DNA from 3 places in the Bacillus sp. T3 genome. Region 2 is predicted to be linked to each of the others. Evidence: riboswitches for the same ligand, from Rfam matches in the RefSeq annotation. Region 2 holds a riboswitch; each other region holds the start of a gene.
What was found. Region 2 has a riboswitch for cobalamin ahead of RGF10_RS20150 (DUF4430 domain-containing protein). Riboswitches for the same ligand answer to the same signal wherever they lie in the genome.

Region 1 (7,934 bases), 1.9 Mb from region 2:
TATGTTTGCTTGATAGATAGTAGATTAACAGGATTAAGGAACAAGCTTATCCAAATAATCACTTCTAACGAGATTTACTATATAGCTTGATGTAAAATAAAATATGAAAGCTACTGTACCTTTTTAACCCATATAAACTTTGCATTTACTTTGAACGTTTTGGTAGTAGGGCTAATAAGAGAAAGGTGAAGAGAGATGAAGATTGGGGTTATTATCCATTCTCAGACCAATCATACCTATTTTGTGGCTCAAAGATTGAAAGAAGAGCTCTCTGCAACAGGACATTCAGTTTCTATTGTCAAAATAATCGCAGCAAACGATCGAGAGCAAGACATTAATAAAATTAAACTAGAAAATACACCAGATGTTTCTGAATACGATGGTATTATTTTCGGAGCACCAGTCAGAGGTTTTGCATTATCGCCAATTTTAACAGCATATCTTACTGGCATGAATACACTTAGAGGTAAAAAAGTTGAATGCTATGTGACTCAATTTTTTCGCTATCCTTGGATGGGTGGGAATCGAGCAATCAAGCAAATGAAAAACATATGTGAAGAAAAAGATGCTAATGTGATCGGGACTGGAATAATAAATTGGTCAAGCAAAAAGCGCAAGGTCCAAATTGAACAAATGGCAGAAAAACAAAAACAATTGTTTGTTTAAAAAGATGTAAAAAGCTTGGGGGTAGAATGTGCTTTAGCCCCCAAGCTTATTTGTGTGCTGAATTATTCAGTCTTGAAAAATCCCAATGCGTATTTAATGCCTTCTTCAATATCGTTTGTTTCATAACCAGATAAATCTTCATGGGTAATTTCTAAAGTCGTCCTTGTTAATGAATAGCCGCTGTCCAAATTTATATCAAGCATCACTTCAAACCCGTCTGCTGTTTGTGATATTTGGATAATGTCATAATCACGAATCGGCGTACCTGTTTCGTATTCTAACGGCTCTAATTCAAACATAATAAACACCTCCTCTTTATTGCTCCAAATCCTATTTAGGTTATACAAATCAAAAGTCAGATATTCTCGATAAAAATCGCTATCGAAAGCTTTTCATGTATAATGGAATCTAATCAGATTTTGCATATGAATAATTCACTGTGAGAACATATATAAGTCGGATAATATAAAAAAAGAGGTATATACATGAATGAATCAAGCTTTGAGAATTATGGATTAAGTGCGGAAATAACAAGAGCGTTAGCTGTATTGAAATACGATACGCCAACGGAGGTTCAAAAAGAAGTGATCCCGAAAGCATTGGAGAATCAAGATCTTGTCGTAAAATCGCAAACAGGAAGTGGCAAGACAGCAGCCTTCGCTATTCCGATTTGTGAGTTAGTCCAATGGGAGGAAAAAAAGCCGCAAGCATTAATCCTTACCCCTACACGTGAGCTAGCTGTTCAGGTTCGAGAGGATATCACGAATATTGGAAGGTTTAAACGAATTAAAGCATTGGCTGTCTATGGAAAAGAACCATTTGCCAAACAAAAGGAAGAACTGAAACAAAAAACACATGTCGTTGTCGGGACACCTGGTCGAGTGATGGACCATATTGAAAGAGGTACATTGGTCTTAGATGCGATTAAGTATCTTATTATCGACGAAACGGACGAAATGTTAAATATGGGATTTATTGATGAAGTGGAAGCGATTATCAATGAGCTCCCATCAAATAGGGTAACGATGATGTTTTCTGCTACTTTACCTAAAGATGTTGAAAATCTATACCATCGATATATGCAAAGTCCAATTAGCATTGAAATAGAGGCAACTGGTATTACAACCGATACGATTGATCATTCTGTAATCGAAGTGAAGGACGAGAACAAAATCTCTTTGCTTAAAGATCTTACGGTTGTTGAAAATCCTGATAGCTGCATGATTTTTTGCAGGACGAAAGAAAATGTTGAGTCAGTATTTAAGGAATTAGAAAGTGCTCATTATTCTTGTGAAAGACTCCACGGAGGCTTGGAGCAAGAAGATCGCTTTGCGGTTATGGATGGCTTCAAAATGGGCAATTTTCGTTATTTGGTAGCAACCGATGTAGCAGCACGAGGAATTGATATTGATAATGTGTCACTTATCATAAATTATGATGTTCCAATGGAAAAAGAGAGCTATGTTCACCGCACAGGAAGAACTGGTCGAGCTGGTAATAAAGGAAAAGCAATTATGTTCGTGACTCCATATGAAGGAAAGTTTCTTAGAGGAATTGAAAGATACATTGGATTTGAGATCCCGGTGATGGCTCCTCCTACTCAGGAAGAGGTTGAAAGGTGCAAAAAGGCGTTTGAAGAAAAACTCAGCGGGAGACGCGCTGTGAGAAATAATAAAACCGCACGAATCAATCAAGATATTATGAAACTCCATTTCAACGGAGGGAAAAAGAAGAAAATTCGCGCCGTTGATTTTGTCGGAACCATTACGAAGATTCCAGGTGTAAGTGTAGATGATATAGGAATTATTACGATTCAAGATAATTTGTCTTATGTGGATATTCTTAATGGAAAGGGTTCATTAGTCTTACAAGCCATGGAGAATTCAACAATCAAAGGGAAGAAGCTGAAAGTGAGCAAAGCAAGGAAATAACACATAGTAGATTCACTTTGAAAAGGATGGGAAAAATGAGCGATACAATAACAAAATTACAAAATCTACACAAATCAACGCAAAAATTAGAGGCGGCTTTACAGGAGTTTTGGGGCTTAGTTGATGAATTAGAGGAGGATAAGGAGTTCTCTGGATTCACTAAACAAAAGAACGCAAATAAGCTAAGTTCCAATTCAAATCTAGTGGTGCTAGCAGAAAAAATAGCTGAATTTAAATCCTGCTTGGATGAAATTCCCGAGGACGGAACGGTAGTGATTGATTTTGAAGATGCATTATCTGAACTGACGGATCTGATCAAGCAAAACAAATAGGATTGTAGGAGCAAGTACAAACAATTTTCTTTGCTGTATTTTCTTCTTACATTAACGAGATTTTTTTCCAAAATAGGTGTAAAATAAGGGTGAGAAATACTACACAATTAGACTTGCTTCTAATTATAATGAAGGAAGATGGGAAGCATGAACAAAGAAAAAATGTTATCCTACGGAACCTGGTGCTTTGTTGGCGATTATTGGATTAGGCGCAGTCGGTTGTGGAATGATGTTGATGGTGCAGCCTGATGGTGAAAGTATTGGTTTGTCGTTGAATCTTCTTGAAAATACACCATTTGAAGACTTTATGATTCCAGGAATTGTCTTATTCTCTATTAACGGAGTGGCTAGTCTTGTTGGCGCATTTTTATCCTTTAGAAACCATCGATATGCCGGGTTAGCAACGATGATTCTTGGGGTTGCGATGATTATCTGGATTACAGCGGAGGTATATTGGATCGGTGGGGAAAGCTTCCTACAGCCGACAATGTTTGCAGTGGGACTTGCTGAGTTGATATTAGGATTTTACCAGCAAACTCAACACCCTGATTATCATGGATTTTTTAAACATCAACACCATACTCATGCTCATTAGTTCTTACAAATACGAATAACCTTAAATAGTTAAAACCGATAACGATCAAATCGTCATCGGTTTTTTTATACCATTATTTTAATAAGGGATTGGTTTGCACTCCATTCTCTGAAATAATTCTTCCTTATTCCGTGGGACGGTATGTGTATGATCGGCCAAACCCGCTTCAATCATTGATTGAAATGTTTCAAACACCCATGGTTTTTCCAAATATGCCTGTAGCAAAAGGTGTTCTTGGTGAAAAATGTTTACCGGGTCGCCTTGGTAAATGATGTTTCCGTCATTCATGATTATGATTTCATCTGCCCACTCGTAGGCAAGATTTACATCGTGTGTTGAAAGGATAATTGTTTTTTCAGGCTGATGAAGTGAATCTAACAGGGCTACGATTTGTCGAGAATAGTATGAATCTAGGCCAGCTGTAGGCTCGTCAAGGATCCAAACATCGGGATCCATTGCCAAAATTCCAGCAATGGCAACGCGCTTTTTTTGCCCTAAACTTAGGAAATGTGTAGGTTTATCTTCAAGATCTAAAACATCTGTTTGCTTCATCGCCCAATTCACTTTTTCATGGACCTCAGTCAGTGGAAATCCTAAGTTAATTGGACCGAATGAAATATCCTGCCTAACATTAGCTGAAAATAACTGAATATCTGGGTTTTGGAAAACGATTCCCACCTGTCTCCGTAACGACAATAAGGACTTGCGGTCATAGCGCATTGGCAGACCTTTATAGCTAATCCGACCTGAAGAAGGCTGTAACAATCCGTTTAAATGAAGAAATAAAGTTGATTTTCCAGCACCATTATTACCGAGTAAAGCAATTTTTTTACCTAATTTGATGTTGAGATTAAGATTGTTTAATGCTCTTTTTCCATCGGGATATTGATGGGTTAGGCAATCGATTTCAAAAATATGATCTGTCATCCTACAGAAGCCTCCAACTATTTAGATAAATGAATAACACGCTAACTTGAATCCCGATGATGATACACCAATTGATTGGGGATAAATGGTACGTATTTTCATAAGAAGGGATATGTTCCTGATAGCCTCTTGCATCCATCGCCATCGTTAACTGCTTGGAGCGCTGAAATACACTAACAAATAAAACAGATATAAGATAACCAAAGGAATGGATTCCTCTACGAATGGTGCTATAACCTAACCTTGCATTTTGTGATTGATAAATATCGAGAGCTGTTTCGATAAAAATAAAAACATAACGATAGGTCAATTCGATCAATTCAATCAAAAGAATGGGTAATTTCAGCTTGCGTAGAACCATTAACAAATCCGTGATGGGGGTAGTCAACGTCAAGAAATATAAACTGCTAATCCCACTTAAAACAACAACAACTAGTTTTACCGATGTCCAAAAACTTTCTTCACTAATAAATATTTGCCAATCTCCTATTGGCGATGACCAGCAAATATCTGTTGGAAATACATTTCCTTTTGTAAAATGAATTAGTATCGTGAAAACACTACTTAGTAAAAATACCCCAGGTAGAATAAGTAATTTAGCATAATAGAAGACGGGGATTTTCGCAGCAAAAATAATTAATGAACTCATCACGATAAACGTAATGAGAGCCACCAATATATCCCTAACAAGTAATGAAAACAATAAAAGGGAGAGTGACAGGATCGTTTTTTCAAGCGGATGAACCTGTTTAAGACGGTTAATATAAGCATACTTATCAATGAGCAGCATCTGATGTCTGATCCTCTTTTTCTGGACTATTGGATTGCTTCTTTTTCTGATGCATGGATCCAATGAAATACCCGATAAAGCCTGCACCAATCGCTGCTTGAAGTGCAAAAAGCAAGCTTTCTGTTTCCCTGCCTGGGGGCTCCCAAATGTTTGTAAACCAAGCTTTATAGTTTGGTTGAATTTCAGAAATGGCTGCTTTGGCTTTGCTGTCTGCTCCGCCAAAATCTGTTTCTTTGATCGTTAGTAATGGAACCATTACTAGAATGATAACGAGTGAGAGGAGGAGTATACTTCTCTTCATTTATCGAACCTCCTTGGATATAACGCCAAGAAATTTTAACTCTTGCAGATTATATTTTTTCAAAAAATTCATAACGACAACAGTGAGGAGTCCTTCACTGATCGCTAACGGTATTTGCGTAAAAGCAAAAATTGCAGCAAATTTTGTAAAGGATGCAATGACTCCACCTACTTCTGATGGAAATGCCAATGCCAGCTGGAAGGATGTGACCAAATATGTACCTAAATCGCCCAACGATGCAGCTAAGAAAACAGCTACTGATAAGGACCATCCTAATCTTGTCGCAGCTTTAAAAATAAAAAAGGAAATAATGGGTCCACAAACAGCCATCGCGAACGCATTTGCCCCTAATGTTGTTAGACCTCCATGGGCTAGCAATAGCGCTTGAAACAAGAGTACAATCGAGCCAATCACGCTCATGGCAAGTGGTCCAAATAAAATAGTTCCTAAACCGACTCCTGTCGGATGGGAAGAACTTCCCGACACAGAAGGCAATTTAAGGGCGGACAAGACGAAGACAAAAGCACCAGAAAGACCAAGCATCATTTTCGTTTCGGGATTTGCCTTTACTTTGGCCTGTATCGATCGGTAGCCTATTATGAGGAAGGGAAGGGTGATAACCCACCAAAATATTGCCCATTCTATCGGTAAGAAGCCCTCCATAATATGCATAGCAGCGGCTTTATTTGGAACAATCCAAATGAAAAAAACAAAATAAATGATTTTCCAGTTAATCTTATACATAATTTCTCCTTTCAAACTTCTAAAATTGCAAAGCATAAGTGGTGAGGAGAAATGGCTGGCAAATAAAAAGCACTTCTTTCGAGTTGAAAGAAGTGCTAAAAGAACAGTAAATAACAAAAGGTAAAAAAACCAAATCTACTTGATCTGCACACCCATCCTCGTAGGTTGAAACAGTTACACGCTTCATGGCAGGTCTCCTGGCTTAGGATCATCGTCTTATTACATCCTTCCCATCAATGATTGACAGTGGATCTAATTTTGTAATCAGACTCCTCATTACAGTGGCGGGAACGTGCCGGATTTGCACCGACTTCCCTTTTAAGCTAAATCATTAACATTTAGCACCATTAAGCATATGAAGTTTTTGAAAATTTCTAATTTATCTTACCATGAGGTTAAGTTTCTATCAACAAATTCTAATTTACTTTGACAAAAATAGTAATCTTTCACATTAAAAAGGAGAGATTCGACATTTGTTAAGGTCGAATCTCTCCTTAATTTGCATAAGTTTAGCAAATTTTGCGCTTACCCCGGAAATAAATTGAAACAGGAAATAAACTATTTTAGTATGTCCAATTTATTATTTGTTCTGTGCAAATTAGAATGAGCTTCTACAAAGCCAAAATATCATTCTAGCTTAATTTAACACTTCAATTTGACTGCCAAGTAGAACAGCACGTAATGTGTTTGTTTCTTCATCATTTAATGGTAGCAATGGTAAACGAACGCCACCAACATGAATTCCTTTCATATTTAAAGCGGCTTTAACTGGTGATGGATTTGGAGCAGCAAATAATGCTTTCATGATCGGAAGAAGGCAACGGTGTGAAATACTTGCTTCCTCTAACTGTCCGTTCTTAAAGCTAGTCACCATGTCTTGCATTTCATTTCCAATAATATGAGAGGCAACAGAGACAACACCCGCTCCGCCAATGGCTAGAATAGGGATGGTTAAGCCGTCGTCACCACTATATACACTAAAATCACTAGGTGTTTCACGAATGATTTCCGCAATCGCATCTAAATTCCCACTAGCTTCTTTTATTGCAACAATATTGTTTATTTTTGAAAGTCGAACAACAGTCTCGGCAGAAAGATTGACGACACTTCGTCCGGGAATATTATAAAGCATGACTGGCAAGGAAGTTGCTTCTGCAATCACTTTAAAATGCTGATACATGCCTTCCTGTGATGGCTTGTTGTAATAAGGTGTGACAAGCATGATTCCATCAACACCAGCCTCTTCAGCAAGTCGAGTTAAAATGATCGAAGCTCGAGTGTTGTTGGAGCCCGTTCCAGCAATAACAGGAACTCTTCCATCAACAATTTCGACGACAAATTGAAAAAGTGCTACTTTTTCATCTGAAGTCAACGTAGGAGATTCTCCAGTTGTCCCAGCTACAACAATTCCATCCGTACCGTTTGCAATTAAATGATTAACAAGTGTTCTCGTTGCATTAAAATCAATTTCTCCATTTTGATCAAATGGTGTTACCATCGCAGTTAAAACCTGGCCAAAATTCATTATTCTCACCCTTTAATTAATTTTTTTCGTAATTTGAGGTGGATAGGCCTAACAAAAATCAACGCAAAAAAGCAGCAACGAGGGATCGCTGCTGCAGTAGAAACAAATTTAAAAATGAGTTCC
Region 2 (7,934 bases):
AACAAGGGGTTACCTTTACATTATATAGTGGCGATGAAGGTGATTCATTGGAACGGACGATCCCTGTCGATATCATTCCAAGAATCATTCCGGCTAATGAATGGTCGATGATAGAAAAGGGAATTAAACAAAGAGTAACAGCAATAAATCAATTTATCCGTGATATTTATCATGAACAGGTGATCCTCCGTGAAGGCATTATTCCTCGAAAAATGGTTGTATCAAATCCTTATTTTCTTACAGAAATGATGGGTGTTGAAGTACCAGGAGATGTGTATATCCCTCTTTCCGGCATCGATTTGATTCGAGATGAATCGGGGCAATATTTTGTGCTAGAAGACAACCTAAGGACGCCTTCAGGTTTGTCCTATATATATAAAAATCGGACATGGATGCTTCGCCTATTTAGAGATTTAATTTTTCAGCATAAGGTTCGTCCAATAAATAATAGTTTGGATTCTTTTCTTTCTATACTTCGAAGTCTTTCTCCTACAAATAAAAAAGATCCAGTCGTCGTGTTATTAACTCCAGGTTGTTATAATTCCGCCTATTTTGAGCATTCATTTTTAGCCCAGCAAATGGGAATTCCGCTAGTTGAGGGTAGGGACCTAAAGGTTATTAATCAAAAGGTATATATGAAAACAATAAAGGGACTACAGCAGGTTGATGTTGTATATCGCCGTGTTGATGATGATTTTCTTGATCCATTATGCTTCCGTTCTGATTCGATGTTAGGTGTGCCTGGAATAATGAATGCGTATCGAGCAGGCAATGTGGCGATTGCGAATGCACCAGGAACGGGGATTGCTGATGATAAAGCGATCTACACATATATTCCTGAGATGATACGGTTCTACTTGAATGAAGAACCTATTTTGAAAAATATACCAACATATGTTTTATCAAGAGAAAAAGATTTAGAGTATGCACTTAGTCATTTACCAGAAATGGTTGTAAAGGAAACCTCATTATCAGGTGGATATGGAATGCTGATTGGTCCTCGGGCAACACGACAGGAAATCGAGGAATTTAGAGCTAAGATTATCCAAACACCAGATAAATATATTGCTCAGCCTACAATTAATTTGTCTAGTGTGCCGTCCCTTGTTGCTAATGGAATTGAAGGTAGACATGTTGACCTAAGACCTTTTGCCTTTATGGGGGATAAAGATGTTGAAGTATTACCTGGGGGATTAACGAGAGTTGCCCTCAAGGAACGAAGTCTTGTAGTGAATTCCTCACAGGGTGGAGGAAGTAAAGATACTTGGGTTTTATACTAATTTAGGAAAGAAGGAAACGGTATGTTAAGCAGAACCGCAGAATCATTTTATTGGATTGGTCGTTATACAGAGAGAATAGATTATACTGCACGTCTGGTTGATGTAAATCTTTACGCTCACCATAGCCTTCAAGATAACGAGAATCATAGCGCTGACCTGCAAAATAGATTGAATCCAGTTCTTAAAGATGTCTCTAATGATAAAAAACGAGAATTCACTTCTGAACCGATAAGAATCGTAAACTATTTCACTTTTGATCGTACAAATGTCAATTCCATTAACAACTGCCTCCAATTGGCTAGGAATAATGTACGTGAAGTAAGACAATACGCAACAAGTCGGATGTGGGATAGTATTAATGCCTTTTATATGTGGTTCCAGGAGCAAAAGGTGGAATTAGACCGAGTAAAGCAGCCGTTTTTATTATTTGACCGAGTTCGTAGCGAGGTTTCTTTATTCCAGTCCATTGCTAACCGCTCGATGCTTCATGAGGTGGAGTGGGGATACATGCAAGCTGGTGTCCTATTGGAGCGTTCGGAAAATTCGATTCGAATGATTCAGCTATTCCTTTCTTCTATTATAGAAAAGAAGGGGAAGCTTCCTGTTTATGATGCAAATCTTCTTAATACTTTATTAGAAAGTATCGATGGTTTTGAAGCATTTCGCAGAACCCATGGACAAAATTTAACGCTGGAACGGGTCTTAGAATTTCTTCTGCTAAATTCTGTTTTTCCTGGCTCTGTCTATTTCTCGTTGTATGAATTAGAGGAGCACTTGAAAAATATGAAAATTGAATTTCAATTGGATGGACTTTCTAAAGTTATCCGGACGATTAATCGCTTAAGAGCTTTAATTTTTCAAAGCCTTGATTTATCTGGTAAATCGATGGAGCAGCATAAGGACTTTCTTGAAAGCGTTCAAGCAGGCTGCGATCAAATTGGACAAGATATTGTGAAAAGTCTCGTATTTGATCGTGAAGGAGACTTATCAGAAAACTTACCCAGGAAGCTGGCTGAATTGGTATGAAATTGGAAATCGTCCATCAAACAAGCTATACCTACGAGGAGCCTGTAGGGTACAGTGTCAATGAAATTAGGCTGACTCCAAGAACGGATTTCAGGCAATCATGTGTCAACCATTCAATCATCACAGTTCCGGGGGCTGAGCTTTTTTCCTATCAAGATTACTTTGGGAACGTGGCGCATGCGTTTACTGTAGATAAGCCACATCGCAAGCTCATCATAACTTCCCATTCGATCGTGGATACACATGAAACAGATCGAAATGATTATCACTTGTTACCTGTGAAAAAGGAGAAGCAAATCTTAAAGAGTGACCACTTTCAAAACACCTTTGCTGAATATTTATCTGGAACTCCCTATACCATGATTACGGATGATATTAAAAGTTACGCAAAGACACTCCCTGACCTTGATTCGTCAGGGAGTGTCTATCAATTATTAAGAGAAATAACAGAAACAATTTATTCCTCTTTTATTTATGATCCAAATGCCACACATGTTAATACAACAGTGGATGAGACATTAAAGTTAAAAAGAGGAGTTTGTCAGGATTTTGCCCATTTAATGAGTGCTATATGTCGAGTAAGGGATATCCCAGCTCGTTATATTAGTGGTTATCATTTTATTGGTGACCTTCAAGGTGGCCACGCCGACTATGATCAAGCATCACATGCTTGGATTGAAGCATACGTACCAGGTATTGGTTGGGTTGGCTTTGATCCAACCAATAATGGTTTAATTGATTGGCGTTATGTAAAAGTGTGTCACGGCCGTGATTACCGCGATATTGTTCCGGTTAAAGGGATTTATATAGGGGCCGCTAAACAAACGATGGCAGTAGATGTTGATGTAAAAGTTGTCCAAGAAGAACAAGCAAAAGAATAATTTGTTTCTAAAGACAGGAGAGAAAAGCTCCTGTTTTTTGTGTTGTATGGGGGAGTGTGACAGAAATATGGCGTTGGCTAATAGATCTGCGAAATCCGCTAATAGAATTACAAAATTAGCTAATAGAATCACAAAATTAACTAATAGAACCACATTCTATCATAAAGATTCGACTTAAATTTCTAAAATATCAGAAAATACTACACAAAGGAATGAAAAAGATATACAAAAGTGTGCACTATTTGTATAATGATAAATGATATTGAAATAAGATTGGTATAAACAGGTGCGAATGTCTTAGAAATTTAGATTTCGCTTAATAGGGAAGTTGGAAAAGCCAACGCGGTCCCGCCACTGTAAATGGGAGCAACCTTTACCAAGCCACTGTCAAGTATGATGGGAAGGCAGAGGGAGCAATGATCATGAGCCAGGAAACCTGCCTGTTTTCTACACCACAAACCTACGTGGATAGGAGGGTGTTAAGACAGGAATATTGTTTATTTCTGCTTAACTAGCCACAAACCTCCTCCTACAACAACTAGGAGGTTTTTTTAATGCCATTTTTTATACGAAATGAAAGGGAGAGTTGGGAATATGAAGATTAATAGGACATCAAAGCTGCTTCTAGTATTATTTATGTTATTTTCATTGGTAGCAGGCGCGTTCCAAGCACCTGTTGCTGCAGCAGCAGAAGAAAATGGAGCATATGTTACCGTTATTGGAGAAAATAACGAAGTGCTAGTGAACGAGAAAAGAGTAGAGCTTAGTGAACAATCATCTGCATTAGATATTTTGACTAAAGCTGTTGATGGTGATGTAGTTACTTCTGATCAAGATTTGGGAAAATCACTTGATGCAATCAAAGGGTTAGCAAAAAAAGATACATTTTATTGGGCATTTTATGTGAATCAATTTTTTTCAAGTACTAGTTCAGAAAACTATACTGCACAAAATGGGGATCATTTGACATTCCGATATGAGGATTGGGAAAAGGCTTCAAACAGTGCCACAATTAAAGTTATTGGCAAAAACGATGAAACACTAGCTAAAACCGCCTATCCCGTCTCATATTTAGGAGAAGCGACAGCATTACAATTTTTACAAAATACAATTGGCAAAGAAAATGTTGGCTTTGATGACAATAGATTTTTAAAGATTAATGGTATTCAGGCGGAAGGAACCTATTACTGGGCTTTTTATGTAAATGACGAATACGCTCAAACAGGAGCAGATACTCATATTTTACAGCCTAATAACAAAATAACCTTTAAATACGAATCATGGGAGCAGCCATCTGAAGAAGAGCCAGGCGAGGAACCAAGCGAAGAACCGGTTGATGAAGAACAAACTCCTGCTAAACCAATTCCAGCCGAAGTCCTTCAAAACGCGGTTAACACAACGCTGAATCTGTTTAAGCCAGAATTTGTTGGCTCTAAAGAAGCCGTTGTATTAAATAAATTGGGAAAGGCCATTCCAGCCGATTATTTAGCCAATGTTACGCAGACAGTCATTGATAAGAAAGGCTATTTTAGAAATATTACCGATGTTGAGGGTCATGTTTTAGGAATCGTTGCTGCGGGTGGAGACCCAACAAATGTAGCGGGCTATAATTTAATTTCTTCTATTTATAATGGTGATGTGTCAAAGCCAGGCTTTAATGGAGTTGCCTATGCTTTAATCGCTCTTGATAGTAAGAAATTTGAAATTCCAGCATCTGCAACATGGACAAGAGAGAAATTAGTTAACTACTTAATTGAAAATCAAGATGAGGATGGCAGCTGGAAGGGTGCGGATGCGGATGTTGATATTACAGCGATGGTATTACAGTCACTAGCGCCTTATCAGGATCAGCCAGCAGTCAGTGAAGCAATCGCTAAAGGTGTGGAAAATTTATCGACTGTTTATCGTTCAGGAGATATCGACAACAGTAACACGACTGCACAAGTAATAATTGCATTATCTGCCTTAGGGATCGATCCAAATGGAGTAGATTTTACAAAGGATGGAGTTAGTGTTCTTGCTTATTTATTAACGTTCCAAACAACTGACGGCTTTGCTTGGAAGCACGGATTAGAAACGGATATGCTTGCTACAAGCCAAAGTCTTCAGGCATTAGTAGCTTATCAGCTTTACGTTGAGGGAAAAGGCTCATTATTTGATTTATCTGTGACACCAACATCAAGTAATCCTGTAACACCAAGTTCACCTGAGACAGTGCAACCAACAACAGCTGCACCTAGCAATGATAATAATACAGAAACAGCCATTGCTAGTTCTCAAAATGGGAAGGCACTTCCGAATACAGCGACGAATTCTTACAACACCCTAGCATTAGGATTACTGATTATCCTAGTCGGTGTGGGAGCGTTAGTCTTAGCAAAAAGAAGACAGGCGTAAAGAGAATGAGTGATTATTTAAGGGGGGTAACAAAAATGCACGGGGGATATAAAAAAATCATCCTGTTCTTGCTTGCATTCGTACTCGCCTTCAGTTTGGCGGGCTGTGGTTCCACGGAAGATGCATCAAGTAGCAATACTGATAAAAAGATAGAGAAAAATGAGCAAAAAGAGTCAGAAAAGCAAGAGAAAAAAGCTGACACTGATAAAGAAACGGCCAAATCAGCCGAAGAAAAAGCAGCGACGGAAGCAAGTGGTGAGCAAACTCAAACTACTAGTGAAGCTTCTGCTGTAGTTGACAATCAGGTAGCAAATACACAAACAACCAATCAAACTGTGAGCAATACTCAAGCAACAACATCAACAAAAACACAATCGACACAAAGCACACAGCCACAGCAACAGGCAACTCAGCCTGCTGCTCCGGCGCAAACACAGCCTAGCAATCCAGCGCCACAGCACGCTGTAACTATCTCGGTAATTGGTCCTGCAGATCACCGAAATATTTTAGGGGCAACGAAAATCAACATTAAAGATGGGGATACTGTTTATGACGTACTCCTTAAAACAGGTTTACAGGTAGATGCCAGAAATGATTATGGCTCAAAATATGTCGAGGGAATTGAAAATATATACGAGGGTGATTATCCAGGTCAAAGCGGTTGGACCTATAAGCTGAATGGTGTACTTCTTCCAGTGAGTGCCGGTAAAGCAACTGTGAAAGACGGTGACAAAATTGTCTGGGAATATGTTGGGGGTTAAAAAATCCAACCCACAAAAAAAAGTTTTTGCCCAATTTCATCCACTTGTAATATTTAGCTATTATGTTGGAGCACTAGCTTTACTGATGCTATTATTTCACCCAACCTTTTTAGTCGGAGCACTTGTGTGCATTATCATGATTCATTTTGTTCAAGATCGCTGCAGAAACTTGCAGCGATGGTTTTTTTTTCTATTGATAAGTAGTCTATTCATTGCGTTGTTAAATCCTATTTTCAACCATCGTGGCCGGACGGTGCTATTTGAAGTATTTCAACAACGAATTACACTAGAAGCAACGATGTTCGGTGTGACCACAGCATTGACCTTAATGGGAGTAATGGCGTTATTTGTATCGTACAATGAAATGATGACACCGAATAAAATCTTTTATTTGTTTTCAAAATTTCTGCCACAGTTTGCGGTGCTTTTGATGCTCACGCTGCGCTTCATCCCTTTAATGCGAAGAAGGTTAGAAGAGATTGCAGCTGTACAAATAAGCAAGGGAATAGCTGTCGCACAAGGCGCTTGGAAAAATAGAGCAAAGTCTGGCTTACTGTATGTTCAAGTTCTCTTGACTTATTCACTCGAGGAAGCTATTCAAACAGCGGATTCGATGAAAGCAAGAGGATACGGAAAGGGACAGCGGTCAGCCTATGATTATTTTCATGTAAAAAAATCAGATGTTGTTGCCTTGCTCTTTTTCGTTATCGTCTTTTTATTTACGGCTGTTGAACGGTATTTCGGGCATGGTCTTTTAACGATTTATCCGATGATGGAATCGCTAGAACTTTCCAAGATGGACATTACGACGATGGTCGGATTTTTCGTATTTTTAGGCTTTCCAATCTATGTAGAGCTAGGAGGGATTCATCGATGGCGCAGATTCAACTAAAAAATGTTACATTTGCCTATCCGGATGCGACAACTCCTGCGATTAAGGATGTTTCCCTAGAGATAAAAAAAGGCCAATTTATTGTGCTTTTTGGGTCGTCTGGAAGTGGAAAAAGCACATTACTGCGCTTGATAAAAAAAGAAATCCAACCACATGGCCAATTAGCAGGAGATATCCTTGTAAACGGACAGCTGGTTTCAGATTCGACTGCGTCCGCTGGTGAAATTGGATTTGTTTTTCAGGATCCAGAAAACCAGGTGGTTGCGGAAAATGTGCTTCAGGAAATTGTGTTTGGACTTGAAAATATTGGTCTCAAAACAGCAGAAATGAGAAGTCGAGTAGCTGAAATGGTTCATTTTTTTGGAGCTGAATCGCTGTTAGAGCGTAAGATGCATGAGCTGTCCAGTGGGAAAAAGCAACAAATCAATTTGGCCTCAATTCTACTGATGCAGCCAGATATTTTACTTTTAGACGAACCAACAGCCCAGCTGGATCCAGTAAGCTCAAGGGATTTACTCGATATGCTTTTCCGTTTGAATGAAGAGTTTGGCATTACCATTGTCGTTGCCGAGCATCGGTTAGAGGAGTTTATTGCGGTTGCTGACAAAATTGTGATGATGGATAAAGGGCAACTCATTCATGAGGGCGAACCAAAGCAGGTCATGAAAATGCTTTGGGAAACGCCTAATCAATCATT
Region 3 (7,934 bases), 470 kb from region 2:
TACGCCCACCTGTTGTGATGACGACATGCTCGCATCCACTGGCCCGTGCGACATTCAACGCTTGGACGATGCTTGCTTTATAGGCTGACGTCGAAAATGGGACGACAATTCCACGCGTCCCTAAAATCGAAATTCCACCCAATATCCCTAAGCGGCCATTCAGTGTTTTTTTCGCAATTTCCACACCATCTGGTACAGAAATCACGATTTGCACACCTTTTTCAATGGCAAACTCCTGAAGCACTTGTTCTGCGGTTTCCGCAATCTTTTGCCGTGGTACAGGATTGATGGCCGCTTCGCCTACCTGAATGGGCAGACCCTCTTTCGTCACTCGACCAACGCCAATCCCACCATCCAAGCTAATTCCAGGTTGGTTGGTCCACGTAACCGTTGCAATGATTTCAGCACCGTGTGTGGCATCGGGATCATCGCCGCCGTCTTTAATCACAGTTGCCGAGACCTTTTCATTGGCGCTGATTTCACAGCCTTCAATTTGAAAGGTTGCGAATCGGCCAACAGGTAGATAAATTGTTGTTTCTGTTTGCGGCTCGTTTGTGATTAATGCTATAAGCGCTGCTTTTGTCGCCGCAGTCGCACAGGCTCCAGTCGTATATCCTTGTCTTAATTTTTTCTGCTGAGGTTTCTCTTGAACTTCGGTCATCGCTTTCGTTGATTCCTCGCTTAGTTCTTTTTTGTTAGATTTGTCTGTTGATTTCCGATGCTCCCGTAGGAGTCTCGTGCCTTCCACTCCAATCAACAGATCACTCAAAAATCAACAACGTTCTTTAACACAGCCATTTATAAAAAATTACTATCTTTGTTCTGCTAATAATGTTAGGGCGTTTAGTGCGGCTACGGTTACGGTGCTTCCGCCTTTTCTGCCAATATTAGTGATAAACGGAATATCGAGTTTCGCTAGCTCTTCCTTTGATTCAGCAGCTGAAACAAAACCAACTGGCAAACCGATGACTAACCCAGGTCTTGCTTCTCCCTCTTTCACGAGACGAATGAGCTCAAGCAGTGCCGTTGGTGCATTTCCAATCGCATAAATACCACCATCGGCTTCATGAATCGCTTTTCTCATCGAAATAATCGCTCGTGTTGTGTTCAAGCGCTTAGCTTCCTCAACAACATCCGCATCTGAAATATAAACCTTAACTTCACCGCCGTATTTTTCAATTCTTGCTTTATTCACTCCACTTTGAATCATTTGCACATCGGCAACGACCTTTTTTCCGCTCCGAATGGCATTAATCCCCGCTTCAATCGCATCACGGTGAAAGACTAGGCTTTTTCCTAATTCAAAATCAGCAGAAGCATGAATCACCCTTTGTGCCACACGGTATTGCTCCGGTGTAAAACCATGCTCCCCTACCTCTTCATCAATCATTTGAAAGCTAACTGATTCGATTTGCTGTGGTTGAACCGTTACCGGTTTAAAATCTGTACGAAAATCCATTGATTCCATCTCCCTTATTTTTTTGTGTCTGATTCCTGCAAAGGAACCACTTCCATCAACGCTGAAAGCACACCCTCAAAGTTTTGATAAACATGGCCATATTCTAGCTTTGGTCGATGAATCATCACCACTTCAATTCCTAACTCTTTGGCAGCAGCCATCTTTTCACCAACCGAGCCGATTTTCCCGCTTTCCTTTGTAATCATCAACGTAACCCCATACTGTTGATAAAGCGCCAAATCAAATTCCTTCGTAAACGGCCCTTGGATCGCGATAATATTCTTTTGCGGAAAACCTAATGATTCACATTTTTCAAGATTATCCAGACGGGGCAGCATCCGCGCGAGCAAACGCACATCTGGATCGGATAGTAATTTTTCAGTAAAAATCTGTAGCGTTTTACTCCCAGTTGTAAGCAAAACGACTCCTTTTTCTCGGCTGCCAGATTGGCTGCCTCAACATAGCTCTCCACAACCGTCAGTTTTTCATATTGATAGTCTTGCGATTCTCGTTCATAGCGAATATAGGGAACACCAGCCTGCTCTGCAGCCTGAATTGCATTCCGCGATGCTTCCTCAGCGAACGGGTGACTCCCATCAACAACTGCATGTATGCCTTGTTCAACAATTAAACTCGCCATCTCTGAAGATGTTAATCTTCCAATCTTTACTGCAAGTCCAGCCGCTTTAAGTTCCATTGCTGCATTGTCGGTAACCACTGTAGTCAAAAGCTCGTAACCTGCTCCATTGATTTTTCTAGCAAGTGCACGAGCGTCACTTGTACCAGCTAAGACGAGAATCATCGTACAACATCAGCCTTTTCTTGATGGTCGTGATGATGTTCGTGGCTATGGTCATGTTCGTGGTGGTGATGATGCTCATGATCATGATGGTGATGTGCATGCCCGTGGTCATGATCATGGTGATGATGGTGATGTGCATGCCCGTGGTCATGATCATGGTGATGATGGTGATCGATGTGCTCCATTGCCTCAATTCGATAAATACACGTATCACAATTCATCTTTACTTCATCCTGCAAAGCCTCATTCACACGGTCTAATAGAATACTTTCTAATTTTGGATGAAAGCCAAAATAGCCAGCCAGCTTGAACTCAACCTCAGGATATTTTGCTTTAAACTCCTCAAGCATGTTAATCAAACGTTTGATTAGAATTCCGGTAAATAAAAAGTAAGGTAAAATCATTACTTTTTTCGCTCCGAGTTTAATACACCGCTCAATACCAGCATCGACTAGTGGATCTGTAACTCCCATGAACGCCGCTTCAACAAGCTGGTAATTTGTCTTCTCCCAAAATAACCGCGCCATTTTATACAAATCACTATTGGCATCAGGGTCACTACCACCGCGCCCTAATAGGAGAACTGCACTGTCTTGCTCAGGCCTGTTCACATCTTCCCCTATTTCTTCTAATCTTGTTTTTAAAATCGATATGTTTTCCTCATGGATCCCAATTGGACGACCGTACGTAAGTTGAATATGCGGATATTTGGCGCGCGCTTCGTCGATTGCTGCAGGGATATGAATCTTCGAATGACCTGCTGGAAGGAGCATAATTGGAATCACAACGATGTGACTCGCTCCTTTTTGCACACATTGATCAATCCCTTGTGGGACAGTAGGTAATTCAAATTCCAAAAAACACGTTTCAACTAACAAAGACTGGTCTATACGTCCCTTCATCTTCTGGATAAATTGGCGGACTTGATCATTTCCTTCTGGATCTCTACTTCCATGCCCTACAAATAAAATCGACTTCATAATACTTCCTCCCCTTTGTCCATTAGTCTAATGCTGCTGTTAATCTCCACATAATGCAGGTTGTATCGCCAGCTTCGGCGTAATATCGATATGTACAAAGCCTTGTACTTGTTTTACACGCTTAAAGTATTTAAAAAAGCGCTCATTCGGATAGCCATTCTCTTTATAGTCGTGAATGATTCCTTCAATGATGCCAATGATTTCGTCTGGCTGAATCCCTTCGGCAACAATTTGCCCTGGATGACCAGTACGACCAACCGTTTTTCCCCTAAAAACAAATCAAATGCGCCAGAGCGATAGACAATGCCGATATCTTCACGAACTGCACCATAACAAGCCATACCACAGCCATTGAAACCGAGCTTTAGCTCCTTCGGAAGGGTAAGACCTCCGAGCCGCTTCTGCAATTCTTCCGCAAAAGGAATGCTTTCCTTTTTATCGCCGTCACAAAAATCACAAGCTTTTATCGTCAACACATCACCGACTGGCGCAAGCATGAACCCAGCCTCTGATAATTGGTTCGTAATCGCATCAGGATTTGATGTTGGGATTTGCAGCTTTAACTGATGGTCCTGTGTATACTCCAGTACGCCATGTTCACCAACGACTTCCGCAAGTAACAGCATTTGCTGTGCGGTAAATTTCTTATTTGCTACACCAGGGCTTACGGCTAGTTCAAAAATCGATTCAGCCACATGCTGCACTTGAGTTGGTTGCACGTCACCCTTGTCCCCATTCGCCAGTTGCATGGCCATTTCTGCTAAATCCCTGAATGAGAGCTCATCTTTTTTTCAGTTTGAACCTGAGTAATTGGATTCACCTGATCTAACGCCCAAGGCTCTGCTTCTTTTTGCAGGCGCTGATGTAGCTTTAACGGTTGTTCTGATTGATTTAATGTATACTTCCGTTGATATCCGCGCGGTGTGATCATTAAATCTTGATATAAAAAGGTGGATGAATTCCCGACAATAACTGTCGTTAACATCCCAATTTCATGATTTAGCATTTCTTCTAAATTTGTGACCACCACCTGCTCCCGATCACGGTAAGCACTTTTCACCAAACCAACTGGAGTTTCAGGGGAACGGTACTTCAGCAGAATTTTTTGTGCCTCCGCTATTTGTCGCGTTCTTCTCCCACTTTTGGGATTATAAAAGGCAATAATAAAGTCCGTTTTGGCTGCAGCTTCAATTCTGCTTTCAATCAAATTCCATGGTGTCAAATGATCACTCAAGCTGATGGTACAAGCATCATGCATCACTGGTGCTCCTAACAGGGAAGCACATGAATTGATCGCAGAAATGCCCGGAACAATTTCAACCTCGACACCGGTTTCTTTGTTCCAGCCCTTCTCGATTAACACTTCATAAATAAGACCAGCCATTCCATACACACCGGCATCTCCACTCGAGATAACCGCGACTTTATTGCCTCGTTCTGCTTGCTTTACTGCTTCTTGTGCCCGACTTACTTCCTCGGTCATTCCTGTGCTGATAATTTCCTGATCCGTTATCAGTCCTTCGATTAAATCCACATATGTTTTGTAGCCGATCACCATATTACTTTCTTGAATGGCCTCTCTCGCTCTATCCGTGACATGTTCAAAGCTTCCTGGACCAAATCCAATAACGAGTAGTTTTCCTTTCATTTTTATTCCTCCTTTTCCATTTCAATGGCTTAGCAAAGCCTTTCCATACTATTCATCTTGAAGTGCTATTCTTAATCACAAGACTGTGTTAAATTTGTCTGTTGATTTCCGTTCCAGGTGCTCCCTTTCCGCGGGGAGTCCGGGAGCCTCCTCGGCGTTTTACGCCTGTGGGGTCTCCCGCGACACCTTCTCCCGCAGGAGTCTCGCACCTTCCACTCCAATCAACAGAGTGTACTAAAAATCAACATCGTTCTTTAACACAGCCAATCACAAAAAAACACCCCTACGAAGAGGGGTGCGTAAAAAATACATAATAAAGCTAGATCATGCATTCAACACACTTCCACCCATAGTCCCGTAGGTAAATAGAAGTATCTAGGTAAAGGCAGGTCTCCTGACTTTGGTTCATGGTTCCATTGCGTCTTCCCAATTGTTCTTTAGTGACATCCTTGCAATGGAGCTCCCCTATACAGTGGCGGGTACCGTGACGGATTTGTCTACCGTTCTTCCCTTTTCACACAAACCATTTTGTTTGTGCACCTTTTCCTAAATAGTTTATTTAGTTTTTGTCGTAATTTTTGTGACGTTGTAAATCTGCGAGTGAAACCATAAAAAAATCCGTCCAGCTAAGTTGGACGGATTGGATAAAACGAATGAAAACGCAAAAGGACAGGCCTTTATCTGCAAACGTCTCACATTCTCCATCCCCGAAGAAGCTGAAAGCGAATCAATTAAGATAGGTCTCCTGACTTGTGTATCTACCTACTTGAGGACCTTCCCGTACATCATATTTACTTTTTATTAATAAAAAGTATACTTGTACAGTGGCACTCCTCGTTCGTCCACACTAACAGTTGCGGGGGCAGTTTTGGTCTTACACCAAATTCCCTATTAAGCCTAACGGCGCCTTAATCAACAATTAAACTATTAAATTATGAATATCTGCACCATTAAAAGGTGACTAACAACCATATTATCTTAATATTCTTCATCTTTCAACAAAAATTTAAACCAGGACATGCTTTAACGAAGTGGGGACAGTCCCCCACTTCGTTAAAGCAAAAAAGATCTGAAGCCAGCCCAAGCTGGTTTCAGATCTTTTTTGTATGATGAAGCGGCTTCTTATTTCGCGAAAATTTAATTTTTCCCTAATTTGTGCAATCGCAATCGAGCTCCCTAGCCAGAAGAATAAGCCTAAAATAATGCTTAACATCCAATCTTTGCTCAACTGCAAAACGAGCAGGACTGTTGTTACACATACAACCCCACCAATCATCCCAAACACGGAACCATTGGCAATTTTCCCAGCTTTTTTTGAACCCGAAGCTATTCCAACCATTAAGACTGCCGTGAGCATAACGGCAGGAAACGCTGCAAAAATCCCTGCAAGTATTTTCCAAGGTGATAAAACCGTGACTAAGTAGCTAACCATAACAGCCGTGCCGCCTAAGATAAAACGAATAAATAAGTCCTGTTTATTCATGATTTCCACCTTTTTTAGAATGCATAGGATGTCACAAAAACAACTGCAATCGAAACAGCAAACCAACATATAAGCGTCTGAACAAGACCCAGCTTCCAACCATGTTTCGGTAATAGATAACCAGCGATAATCGCAATCAGGATATTAATACTCATCCCAATAATAGCTCCTTTTGATAATATGACCGATTGGCTGATTAACTCTTGCCCATTAAAATCTAAGCGAGTAGTCAAAATAGCGGCTAAATAGACTGCAGGAAATGCAGCAAAGATTCCCCCTGTCTTTTCACCTAGCTTCTTAGCGACAATCGTTGCGACTAGGACGGCAGTTCCACCTAACAGAAAACGAATTAGTGCTGCAGCTACTGAAATTTCTGCCACTACATTCCGCCTCTTTTCATTAATGTCAGATTAGGAGAAGCTTGAGAAAGCTCATTTTTCACAATATTTTTCTTATAAGCATGGTAATATGCAACCGCAACAAACACAGAACCGCCAACCGCATTACCTAAGAATACTGGAACAAAGTTATGAAGATATTCTAGCCATGTAAAGTGCCCTGCAAAAATTGCAGCGGGAATCACAAACATATTTGCGACAACGTGTTGAAAGCCGATGGCAACAAAGGTCATGGTTGGAAACCAAATCCCAAGTATCTTCCCCGTCATATCCTCTGAACCGTAAGATAGCCAAACTGCAGCTGCGACCAGCCAGTTACAGCCTATTCCTGAAAAGAAAGCTTGGATAAAACTTGCCTCCAGCTTATGTTCAGCAATACTAACTGTTTTTTCTAAAAACATATCCGTTTCAGTTAAGCCAACAATATGACCAAAAACGTAGGCAACAAAGAGCGCCCCAATGAAATTACTAACAGTAATAATAGTCCAATTGACTAAAAGCTGCTTTACCGTTATTTTTCGTGCTAACCATGCTAAGGGAACAGCCATCATATTTCCTGTTAACAGCTCTCCACCAGCAATTAAGGTTAAAATAAGGCCAATTGGAAACAACGCTGCCCCTAAAATCGAGCTAATCCCAGCGATTTCTCCAGTAAGTGGTGCTGTAACACGAATAAACAACAAATAGCCCAAAGAAATAAATGCACCTGCCTGGAACCCTAGTATTATAGACTTTAACAAGGAATACTGTGTTTTCTTCTTCCCGTTTTCGACTGTAATATTAGCGATTTGTTCCGGCTTAAAAAAAGCCATGAGTATCAGTTCCTTTCACGAACGATGGTTATAATTGCAAGATAATAAAATGTGAAATACGTCACACGATTCTTATACCCTATATATTTTAACTCATCTTGTTTCACATACATGTGAACGTTTTTCAACTGTTTTTATAACGCTTACATTACTAACATCAAACAAAAACCTCATAGTATATTCCTCCAAAGTCTTACATCGTTTACTAAATCAATTTTGTAGAATAATACATTTTGATATCAATGGAAACAGATTTCCTTTATAATGGTCTATATTTAAGAGTCTGATTATTCTATTGGAAGAAGTGGAAACATTGACTGGAAGGAATAAAAAATTTATTTATTTAACCTTA

Region 1: another riboswitch for cobalamin. It lies ahead of RGF10_RS10860 (energy-coupling factor ABC transporter permease); the one in region 2 lies ahead of RGF10_RS20150 (DUF4430 domain-containing protein).
Region 3: another riboswitch for cobalamin. It lies ahead of cobJ (precorrin-3B C(17)-methyltransferase); the one in region 2 lies ahead of RGF10_RS20150 (DUF4430 domain-containing protein).

Annotation. Positions count from the first base shown of each region.
Region 1 is NZ_CP137761.1:2,082,220-2,090,153, forward strand. It holds gene RGF10_RS10820 (flavodoxin family protein) at 196-666, shown strand; gene RGF10_RS10825 (hypothetical protein) at 729-965, opposite strand; gene RGF10_RS10830 (DEAD/DEAH box helicase) at 1,152-2,597, shown strand; gene RGF10_RS10835 (hypothetical protein) at 2,633-2,929, shown strand; gene RGF10_RS10840 (hypothetical protein) at 3,120-3,524, shown strand; gene RGF10_RS10845 (energy-coupling factor ABC transporter ATP-binding protein) at 3,603-4,451, opposite strand; gene cbiQ (cobalt ECF transporter T component CbiQ) at 4,453-5,241, opposite strand; gene RGF10_RS10855 (energy-coupling factor ABC transporter substrate-binding protein) at 5,228-5,542, opposite strand; gene RGF10_RS10860 (energy-coupling factor ABC transporter permease) at 5,543-6,286, opposite strand; cobalamin riboswitch at 6,456-6,650, opposite strand; gene dapA (4-hydroxy-tetrahydrodipicolinate synthase) at 6,924-7,811, opposite strand.
Region 2 is NZ_CP137761.1:3,939,847-3,947,780, reverse strand. It holds gene RGF10_RS20165 (circularly permuted type 2 ATP-grasp protein) at 1-1,280, shown strand, start outside; gene RGF10_RS20160 (alpha-E domain-containing protein) at 1,302-2,306, shown strand; gene RGF10_RS20155 (transglutaminase family protein) at 2,303-3,187, shown strand; cobalamin riboswitch at 3,455-3,646, shown strand; gene RGF10_RS20150 (DUF4430 domain-containing protein) at 3,782-5,584, shown strand; gene RGF10_RS20145 (DUF4430 domain-containing protein) at 5,620-6,345, shown strand; gene RGF10_RS20140 (energy-coupling factor transporter transmembrane component T) at 6,320-7,237, shown strand; gene RGF10_RS20135 (ABC transporter ATP-binding protein) at 7,219-7,934, shown strand, end outside.
Region 3 is NZ_CP137761.1:4,405,439-4,413,372, forward strand. It holds gene RGF10_RS22625 (cobalt-precorrin-5B (C(1))-methyltransferase) at 1-661, opposite strand, end outside; gene RGF10_RS22630 (precorrin-8X methylmutase) at 812-1,459, opposite strand; partial or broken gene cobK (precorrin-6A reductase) at 1,474-2,261, opposite strand; gene RGF10_RS22640 (sirohydrochlorin chelatase) at 2,258-3,241, opposite strand; partial or broken gene cobJ (precorrin-3B C(17)-methyltransferase) at 3,281-4,889, opposite strand; cobalamin riboswitch at 5,256-5,448, opposite strand; cobalamin riboswitch at 5,607-5,815, opposite strand; gene RGF10_RS22650 (DUF3147 family protein) at 5,896-6,372, opposite strand; gene RGF10_RS22655 (DUF3147 family protein) at 6,387-6,752, opposite strand; gene RGF10_RS22660 (formate/nitrite transporter family protein) at 6,752-7,582, opposite strand; gene RGF10_RS22665 (DMT family transporter) at 7,896-7,934, shown strand, end outside.